Linked DNA regions of Hydrogenispora ethanolica. The protein of the gene in region 2 interacts with the protein of the main gene of each other region in a pairwise test. Links are inferred from orthologs where the notes say so. Each region holds a gene or a part of one and is shown on either strand. Other genes may lie near its edges.

Evidence for each region. Proteins that work in one complex are often made in the same cells at the same time.
Region 1: the proteins of nikR (region 2) and rplL interact in binary tests that used the Escherichia coli proteins (3 or more experiments, as listed by UniProt). The link is inferred for Hydrogenispora ethanolica from one-to-one orthologs.

Annotation. Positions count from the first base shown.
Region 1 is NZ_SLUN01000065.1:1,261-4,899, reverse strand. Bases 1-2,688 are described here. They hold rplL (50S ribosomal protein L7/L12), read right to left. Parts: upstream 1,687-2,688; coding sequence 1,315-1,686; downstream 1-1,314. Other genes in these bases: rplA (50S ribosomal protein L1), read right to left, coding at 2,435-2,688; rplJ (50S ribosomal protein L10), read right to left, coding at 1,709-2,233; rpoB (DNA-directed RNA polymerase subunit beta), read right to left, coding at 1-940. In the rest of the region: more of rplA, read right to left, coding at 2,689-3,148; rplK (50S ribosomal protein L11), read right to left, coding at 3,205-3,630. UniProt on the Escherichia coli protein: The binding site for several of the GTPase factors involved in protein synthesis (IF-2, EF-Tu, EF-G and RF3). Is thus essential for accurate translation.
Region 2 is NZ_SLUN01000005.1:126,668-131,302, forward strand. What follows is about bases 782-3,513. They hold nikR (nickel-responsive transcriptional regulator NikR), read right to left. Parts: upstream 2,490-3,513; coding sequence 2,073-2,489; downstream 782-2,072. Other genes in these bases: EDC14_RS06245 (heme-degrading domain-containing protein), read left to right, coding at 782-1,083; EDC14_RS06250 (hypothetical protein), read left to right, coding at 1,414-1,923; EDC14_RS06260 (CAP domain-containing protein), read left to right, coding at 2,960-3,513. In the rest of the region: EDC14_RS06240 (PAS domain S-box protein), read left to right, coding at 1-481; more of EDC14_RS06245, read left to right, coding at 613-781; more of EDC14_RS06260, read left to right, coding at 3,514-3,640; EDC14_RS06265 (Crp/Fnr family transcriptional regulator), read right to left, coding at 3,876-4,529. UniProt on the Escherichia coli protein: Transcriptional repressor of the nikABCDE operon. Is active in the presence of excessive concentrations of intracellular nickel.

The sequences.
Region 1 (3,639 bases), on a different replicon or contig from region 2:
GGTTGCCGAGGTGGTCGATGTCATCGATCTCGCCGACCCCGCCAAACAAATTCAGTAAGTATTTTACAACCTCAATGACATCTTCCTTCATTAAGGTCTTTACGGCTTCCTGGCCCGGAACCTCGTTTCCCTCGGCATCCACATACGGTTTGGTCGATTTGGCGGGGAAGTTCAAGCCCAGTTTCTTATTGATCTTATAACGTCCCACCGAGGCCAGATCGTAGCGTTTCGGATCAAAAAACAACGTCTCAAAAAGGCTACGCGCGCTATCGACCGTCGGCGGTTCACCCGGACGCAACCGTTTATAGATCTCAACCAGAGCTTCTTCTTCGTTTTGGGTGTTATCCCGTTCCAGGGTGTTTTTGATAACTTCGTGGCCTTCGAAGAGATCATTGAGCTGATAGTTGTTGCCCAATCCCAAAGACTTCAATAATATGGTCACCGGAAGTTTCCGGGTCCGATCGATCCGCACATATAACACGTCATTGGAATCGAATTCATACTCCAACCAGGCGCCACGGTTGGGAATGATGCTGGAGGAGTATAGGTATTTTCCGGTGGTATCCTGAGTTCTTCCGAAATAGACGCCCGGCGAACGGACCAGCTGGCTAACGATAACCCGCTCGGCGCCATTAATAATGAAGGTTCCTTTCTCGGTCATCAACGGGAAATCGCCCATGAAGACCTCTTGTTCCTTCACTTCGCCGGTCTCTTTATTGATTAGCCGGGCCCGCACCCGCAGCGGCGCAGCATATGTAACATCGCGGTCCTTGCATTCTTCGACCGGATATTTCGGATCGCCCAGCGCATAATCGATAAACTCCAAGACCAAATTGCCGGTAAAATCCTGAATCGGCGAGATGTCTCGGAACATTTCACGCAAGCCTTCATCTAAAAACCACTGATACGATTTCTGCTGAACTTCAATTAAGTTCGGCATATCCAGGATTTCTTCGATCTTGGCGAAGCTCACTCTGTTACGATGTTTTTGGACAGCTTCCTGCAAGCCACTCACCTCTTCAGAATAGTAATAACCGGGCCTGAGTACCTACGAAAACAGACAAAAGCAAGGTAACAATAGTTATCCTCGCCACTATCTTTGTTCAAGGAATATTCGTCAAACTACTTTTCAGCAACCTCAGCCCGCATTCACTTATTTTTAATATTATAGCCGCGATTATACCTGTTTAAAAAAGTTTTTTTGAAACCATTGCCAAACTTCGCAGATTATTATAATATCACAGTAAGAATTTCCTGTCAAGGAAAAAATAAAAAAAGGGCCGGAAAATTAACCAGCCCTTTTTCAACACCCGATTATTTCAGTTCAACGGTAGCGCCGGCATCTTCGAGTTTCTTCTTGAGTTCCTCGGCGTCAGCCTTGGAAATGCCTTCTTTGACTTTCTTCGGAGCGCCGTCAACCAGATCTTTGGCTTCTTTCAGGCCGAGGCCGGTTACTTCGCGGACCACTTTGATCACTTGGATCTTTTGGGCGCCGCCGCTCACCAGCAGGACGTCAAACTCGGTTTTCTCTTCAGCGACCGGAGCAGCGGCAGCCGGAGCAGCAGCGACTGCAACCGGAGCGGCGGCGGATACGCCGAATTCCTCTTCAAAAGCTTTGACTAATTCGTTTAATTCCAGAACGGATAAACCTTTGACGATCTCTAAAACTTCACTTACTTTACTCATCGATAGAATCCTCCTTTAATAATCATTCTTCTCCGGCTTTCTGCTTGCGAATCGCCTCAACTGCATAAACCAAATTGCGGATGGGCCCTGAAAGCACCGTAGCCATGCCACGGAGCGGAGCCTGCATCAAACCAGCCACTTGACCCAGCAATGCCTCGCGGGAAGGCAGATCAGCCAACGCTTTGACGGCGTTAAAGTCAATGACCTTTCCCTCGAGAATACCGCCTTTCAGCTCCAAGTGTTTGTGATCTTTGGCAAAATTCGAGAGTATTTTCGCCGGTGTAACCGGGTCGTTATATCCGAATGCCAAAGCCGTCGGGCCACTCAGATAGGAATCGAGCCCTTCGATGGAAACCGACTTCGCCGCCCGGCTGGTCAGAGTGTTCTTAGCGACTTTATACTCGACGCCGGCTTCCCGTAGTTTCTTCCGGAGCTCGGTAACTTCCTGAACATTCAGCCCCCGATAGTCGGCGAGTACTACTGCTTTGGATTTCTGCAGTTTTTCTTGAATTTCACTTACCGCCGCTTCCTTTTCCGGTCTTGCCATGTTTACACCTCCTTTAAAAAGTAATCACCTTTGGAAACAAAAAATAAAGACCCCCATAGCTAAACTGGAGGTCTGTTATCACCCTGTGAAAACCATTCCAGCCTCGGTAGGCGGGTTTCCCCATTAAATCGGCTCAATTACCGATGCCTACTGTCTATGGCGCGAATTCAAATATTCAGTTGAAGTACAATCTTCCGTATTTTAATGCTCGGCGCTCGCAGCCGACTGGGCCGATTGCGGGGAAACTTTGACGCCGGGACTCATCGTAGCCGAAAGCACCACGCTCTTGATATAGGTCCCCTTGGCGCTGGCCGGTTTGGCTTTGACGATCACATCCATCAGCGTCCGGAAGTTACGCAACAACTTTTCCGCTTCAAAAGAAACCTTCCCAATGGGCACATGCACGATACCGGTCTTATCGACCCGGTATTCGACCTTACCGGCTTTGATCTCTTTTACGGCTTTCGCAACGTCAAAAGTAACGGTGCCGGTCTTGGGGTTCGGCATCAAGCCTTTCGGCCCCAAAATCTTACCCAGTTTACCGACAGCGCCCATCATATCCGGAGTCGCCACGGCCACATCAAAGTCCATCCAACCTTTTTGAATCTCTTCAATCAGGTCTTCGGCGCCAACCTTCTCAGCGCCCGCCTCTTCGGCTTCTTTGGCTTTTTCGCCTTTGGCGAAGACGGCCACTTTCACCGTACGTCCGGTACCAAAAGGCAGCACCACGGCGCCACGGATCTGTTGATCGGCATGACGCGGGTCTACGCCCAAACGGATCGAAATCTCGACCGTCTCATCGAATTTACCTACTGGCATCGATTTAATAATATTCAAGGCTTCCGCCGGGTCATACAGCTTAACGCCGTCAACCAATTTCGCGGATTCCTGATAGCGTTTTCCATGTTTCGGCATATCATTTCCTCCTTTGTGGTCATAACGGAATTACTTCCTCCCACGGTTTGAAGCGACTAATCTTCTACCACAATCCCCATGCTGCGCGCCGTACCGGCGACCATGCTCATGGCTGCCTCTACGCTGGCGGCATTCAGGTCCGGCATCTTCAGCTCGGCGATCTCGCGGACTTTCGCCCGGCTGATCTTACCGACTTTATCCTTATTCGGAGTTCCGGAACCTTTCTCCACATTAATGGCTTTTTTAATCAAAACAGGCACGGGGGGTGTTTTGCAGATAAATGTAAACGAACGATCCTCATACACGGTGATCACAACCGGAATGATCATTCCAGCCTGATTCGACGTGCGTTCGTTGAACGTCTTACAAAACTCCATAATGTTGACGCCGTGTTGACCTAGGGCAGGGCCTACCGGTGGCGCAGGATTTGCTTTACCAGCCGGAACTTGCAGTTTTACGAAAGCCGTAATTTTTTTAGCCATTGCCCTTCA
Region 2 (4,635 bases):
GTCCGTTCCCCTGGTGGGAACCACCTTTACCATTTTATTGCCTGCTACGAATGCCCGGCCCGCCGTGGAGGAAGAAAGCCCGGAAGTGGCCGCGACCCGGGAAGCCGCCCTTTTATTGATGGACGACGAGGCAACGATCCGCGATAGTGTCGGCGAAATGTTGCGGGATGCCGGCTACCGCGTCGTGCTGGCCCGGGATGGCCGGGAAGTCTTGGAGGATTACCGGCGGGCCATGGAGGAGGGGGCTCCTTTTGATCTGGTGATCATGGACCTGACAGTCCCCGGAGGGCTCGGCGGCCAGGAGACCATCGCCGAGCTCAAAACGGTGGACCCCGCGGTAAGAGCCATCGTCTCCAGCGGTTACGCCAATGATCCGATCATCGCCGAGTACCAAAAATACGGTTTTTGCGGCGTAGCCGCCAAACCTTATAAGTTTGCCGAGTTGAAACGGATCATCGACCGGGCGTTGGTTGGCTCATGAGCCGGAGATTCTTAGGCGGCGCGGCAGGAAAAAAACGGCGCCGGAACGAATCAAGATCATGGGGATCCATCCGCCAAGCATTGGACCAAAAGGCTTGGGGCGGCAGGTACCATGGAAGGAGAAAAATCGGGATGAATATCGATCAAGAACTTCAAGAACGGGTCCGGGAGGAACAGGAATTACAATTTGAAGCGTTTACCAACCGGACGGCGCTGGAGATCGGGTTGAAACTGGCGGAGCGGGCTCAAAAAGAAAGGAAAGCCATCACCATCGACATCACCCGTTCCGGTCAACAGCTCTTTCATTATGCGTGCGAAGGAACGACGCCCGACAACGACCAATGGATTATTCGCAAGTGCCGGGTAGTGAACCGTTTCCATAAGAGTTCGCTCCGGGTGGGACAGCAATTGGTGAAATCGGGCACCACCATCGATCAGCGGTATTATGTGAATCCGCTGGAATACTCGGCCCATGGCGGCGCTTTCCCCATTCTGATTCGGAATGTCGGCGTGGTTGGCACTATCGCCGTCTCCGGCCTGGCCCAGGAGGAAGACCATGCCATGGTGGTCGAAGCCATTCGCCAGTATTTAAAAGCGTTGTGATAAACCCTGTCCGAAGGCAGGGTGACACAAAAGCTCAGAAAAGCAAGTGATAAAGTCGTTTTTTAGTCCATTGAAAGGATGATTTCCGAATTTGAGGACTTTATCACATGGCTTTTAAAAGCGTTGTGATAAACCCTGTCCGAAGGCAGGGTGAACATAAAAGCTCAGAAAAGCAAGTGATGAAGTCGTTTCAAACTCTCTCAGCGGGAGCGTCGATTGTTTAAAAAATTTGTAAATCTCCTATTTCAATAGAGGGAAAACCCGCCGGAGATTGAAGAATAGAAACGAAAGTTGCATGTATCGCAAATCTGGGTGATCGAGGTCCATACTGTGCAAAAAAGCGTAAAGTTGGTTGTCATCGGAATCGTCGTATTGCTGGCCATGCTATTGTCGACCGGCGTGTTGTTATCGGCAGTGAATAACGCGCGGCTCAAACCGGCGGCGCCGGTCGTGTTTCGGAGCACTAATAAAAACAAAACTGCGCTCGACCTGACTTCGCCCGAAACCACGCTGCAGAGCTATTACAAATGTATGCAAGCCGGGGATTGGGACGGAGTGGTCCAATGCTACGATCTGAAAACCTTCGCCCTCGCGAAGCCGGTTCCGATCAAAAACTTTCAGATTGTGAAAAAGATCGTTTACGAGGGTACCGAGACCACGACCTGGAATATCAAAGGTAGTCCCGGCCCGGCCCAACCGGGCGATGTGGAGCTCCAGGTGAAACTGAGCTATCAAGGGGGGCCCATCCCGGTCCAGGATGACCAGAGCGGCAGCTATGCATATCTATTGCGGAAATTCGACGACAAGTGGATGATCATAGCCCATCAGGTACGCAGATGACCGGCGCGGTAGGCCGTTCGGAGCGAAAAAGCCATTTGAACCGAATATTGAATACGATCGCAAAACCGGCGGAAGCCGGTTTTTTCTTTCCCCTCAACCAAGATAAGCGAACCCGATAACTTGTAGCGGCGCCGGCGCAAATGGCCGGCCTAAATATTTCCACCGGCGGTCGTCACCAGCTTGCAATGCTGTACTCCTTTGACGCTGCTCAAACGGCCGGCGATGGTCTGAATCGCCGTGGTATCGCCCCGCACCACCAGAACCTCCAGGCAATGATGGGCATCCAGATGGACATGAAGCACGGAGACGATCTTGTCGTGGTAATCGTGCTGAATATCATTGAGTCGGTCCGAGAGTTCCCGGAGATGGTGGTTGTAGACTAAAGTGATCGTGCCGACGGCCTGGGCGGTCCCGGTCCGCCAGCGCTCCTCGATCAGGTAATCGCGGATCAGGTCGCGGATAGCCTCCGAGCGGTTGGTATACCCTTTTTTGGCGATCAACTCGTCGAATTCCTCTAATAACGTGTTGTCGATGGAAACGCCGAATCGCTGTAAATTGGTTTCCATGGTTCCTCCTCTGTCACAATCAGCGTAAATTCCTCATCTATGCAACGACATTAATCCTTGGGTATATGTGTTTGCGAAAATAACGAACGCTTCACCGTTTTTTCGCAAATCATATGATTCAAATCATGTCGTTGCATATTGCATAATTCGAAACGACTGGAGGGATTCCTCCAATGGACCGCCGGCGAAAATTGGTTCGGGCTTAAAAGCGTTGTGACAAACCCTGTCCGAAGGCCAGGGTGAACCCAAAAGCTCGGGCCGGTTTACTATACTCTACTTTCAAATCGGCTAATTTAGGTGAAATAAAAGGGTTTTGAACCGAATATGTTAATTTTACCTCGATTGGCCATAGTTTCCTAAAGGTTTTACATTTTTGCTAACGAATTCTATTCATGTCAAATCGTTGTCATAACGGTAAAACGGGGCATGGTTTCCAAATCCAAGGGTTTAACATGAAAGGAGAGATAGCTATGAACAGATTCAGCAAGTTTTTGGCAGGCACAATGACTGTGATCGCGCTGATTTCCTTCAGTGTCGTCCCTGCTTTGGCGGGAACCAATTATTATTATTCGACGGGGAAGAGCACTTACTCCTCTGGTTACAGTCTCTATATCCCGGGATCCTACAGCACTCGTTATGGAGCGATTCCCATTTATCGGCCGGCGCCGTCCAAACCCACGACGCCGACGACGCCGACGACGCCCACGACTCCTACAACGCCGACCACTCCCACCACTCCCACGACGCCGAATACGCCGTCCACCGGTTTAGCCGCCGAGGAAACCAAGATGGTCAACCTGGTGAATCAGGAACGGACCAGCCGCGGAATCGCCGCCTTATCGGTCAATTCCACTCTGGTCACCCTCGCCCGGCTCAAGAGCGCCGACATGGTGAAGAACAATTATTTCGGACATACATCCCCGACTTACGGCTCGCCCTTTGATATGATGAAGAGCTACGGCGTGACCTACAAGACCGCCGGCGAAAATATCGCCGGGAACTCTTCCACCGAAGCCGCGCATCAGGCATTAATGAACAGTGAGGGTCATCGCGCCAATATTTTGAACACCAGCTATACCCAGATTGGTATCGGCATTGCCTCCGGCTCGGTTTACGGCAACATTTACACCCAGATGTTTATCGGCAAGTAAAGTGGAAGCATTCCCTATCCATTTTCCAAGTGTCCCCTGAATCGGAAGCCGCGCTCACCACGACGGCGGGTTCAGATTCAGCCGCCACAACCTGGATACATTGGTTGGTTGTAGTCGAAACGGTTTGACAAATCGGAACCCGGATCCATTCAAAAGAGAGGCCGCCGCGGAAAGCGGGCCTCTCTTTGCGGTCCGTTGGACCGGGCGAGCGCTGCCCCCATACGGGTAGAGATTTTCAAGAGAGCCATAATTCTTTATTCAAGCCATCGACCGACAGCACCCTGATCTCGGCGTCGCGACATTCGATGAGCTCCTTGGCCGTCAGATCGGCAATGATCCGCTCGATACTGGGCGGCGTCGATCCCAGGGTCTCGACCAGCAATTCCTTTTGCACCGGCATGCCCGCGCCGTTTTCGCCATGCAGATAGATCAGGAGGTTCAGCAAGCGGTACTTCAGGGGATACAAGCCGTCCTCGGCGCTCTTCTTGACCAGGCTGTAAAATTTCCGGCACAACACCTTATAAACATACAGGCTAAAGTTGACGTCCTGACGCAACCATTCTTCGTAGACCGCGTGCGGGATGACCAGCAAGGTCGAGTCGCGGATCGCCTCCAGCGTGCCGCAATAGGGCAAGCTTTCCAGGCCCTCAACCTCGCCCAGGATCTCGCCGGGGTAGAGAATGGCGATGAAGTATTTCGCGCCCAAGGGGTTGCAATGGTAGGACTTGAAGTTGCCCTCTAAAAGAATATACGTAAAGCGCGGCGTCTCGCCCTGGAAAAAAAGAATCTCGCCGGTCCCGACGTGTTTGATCTCCAACTGACGGTAGATTTCCGGAGGGCAGCGCTTGATCAGGCCTTGCAGCTCCGCGTTATCCATCAAAGCGTTCATCGTTTCGTTCCTCCTACAACCATTATAAAGGAAAATGGAGTTTTGAAAAGGATAAAATTGTAACGGAAAGCGGAGGAGCGTCAAAACGGAGAGGAGATCGACGGCA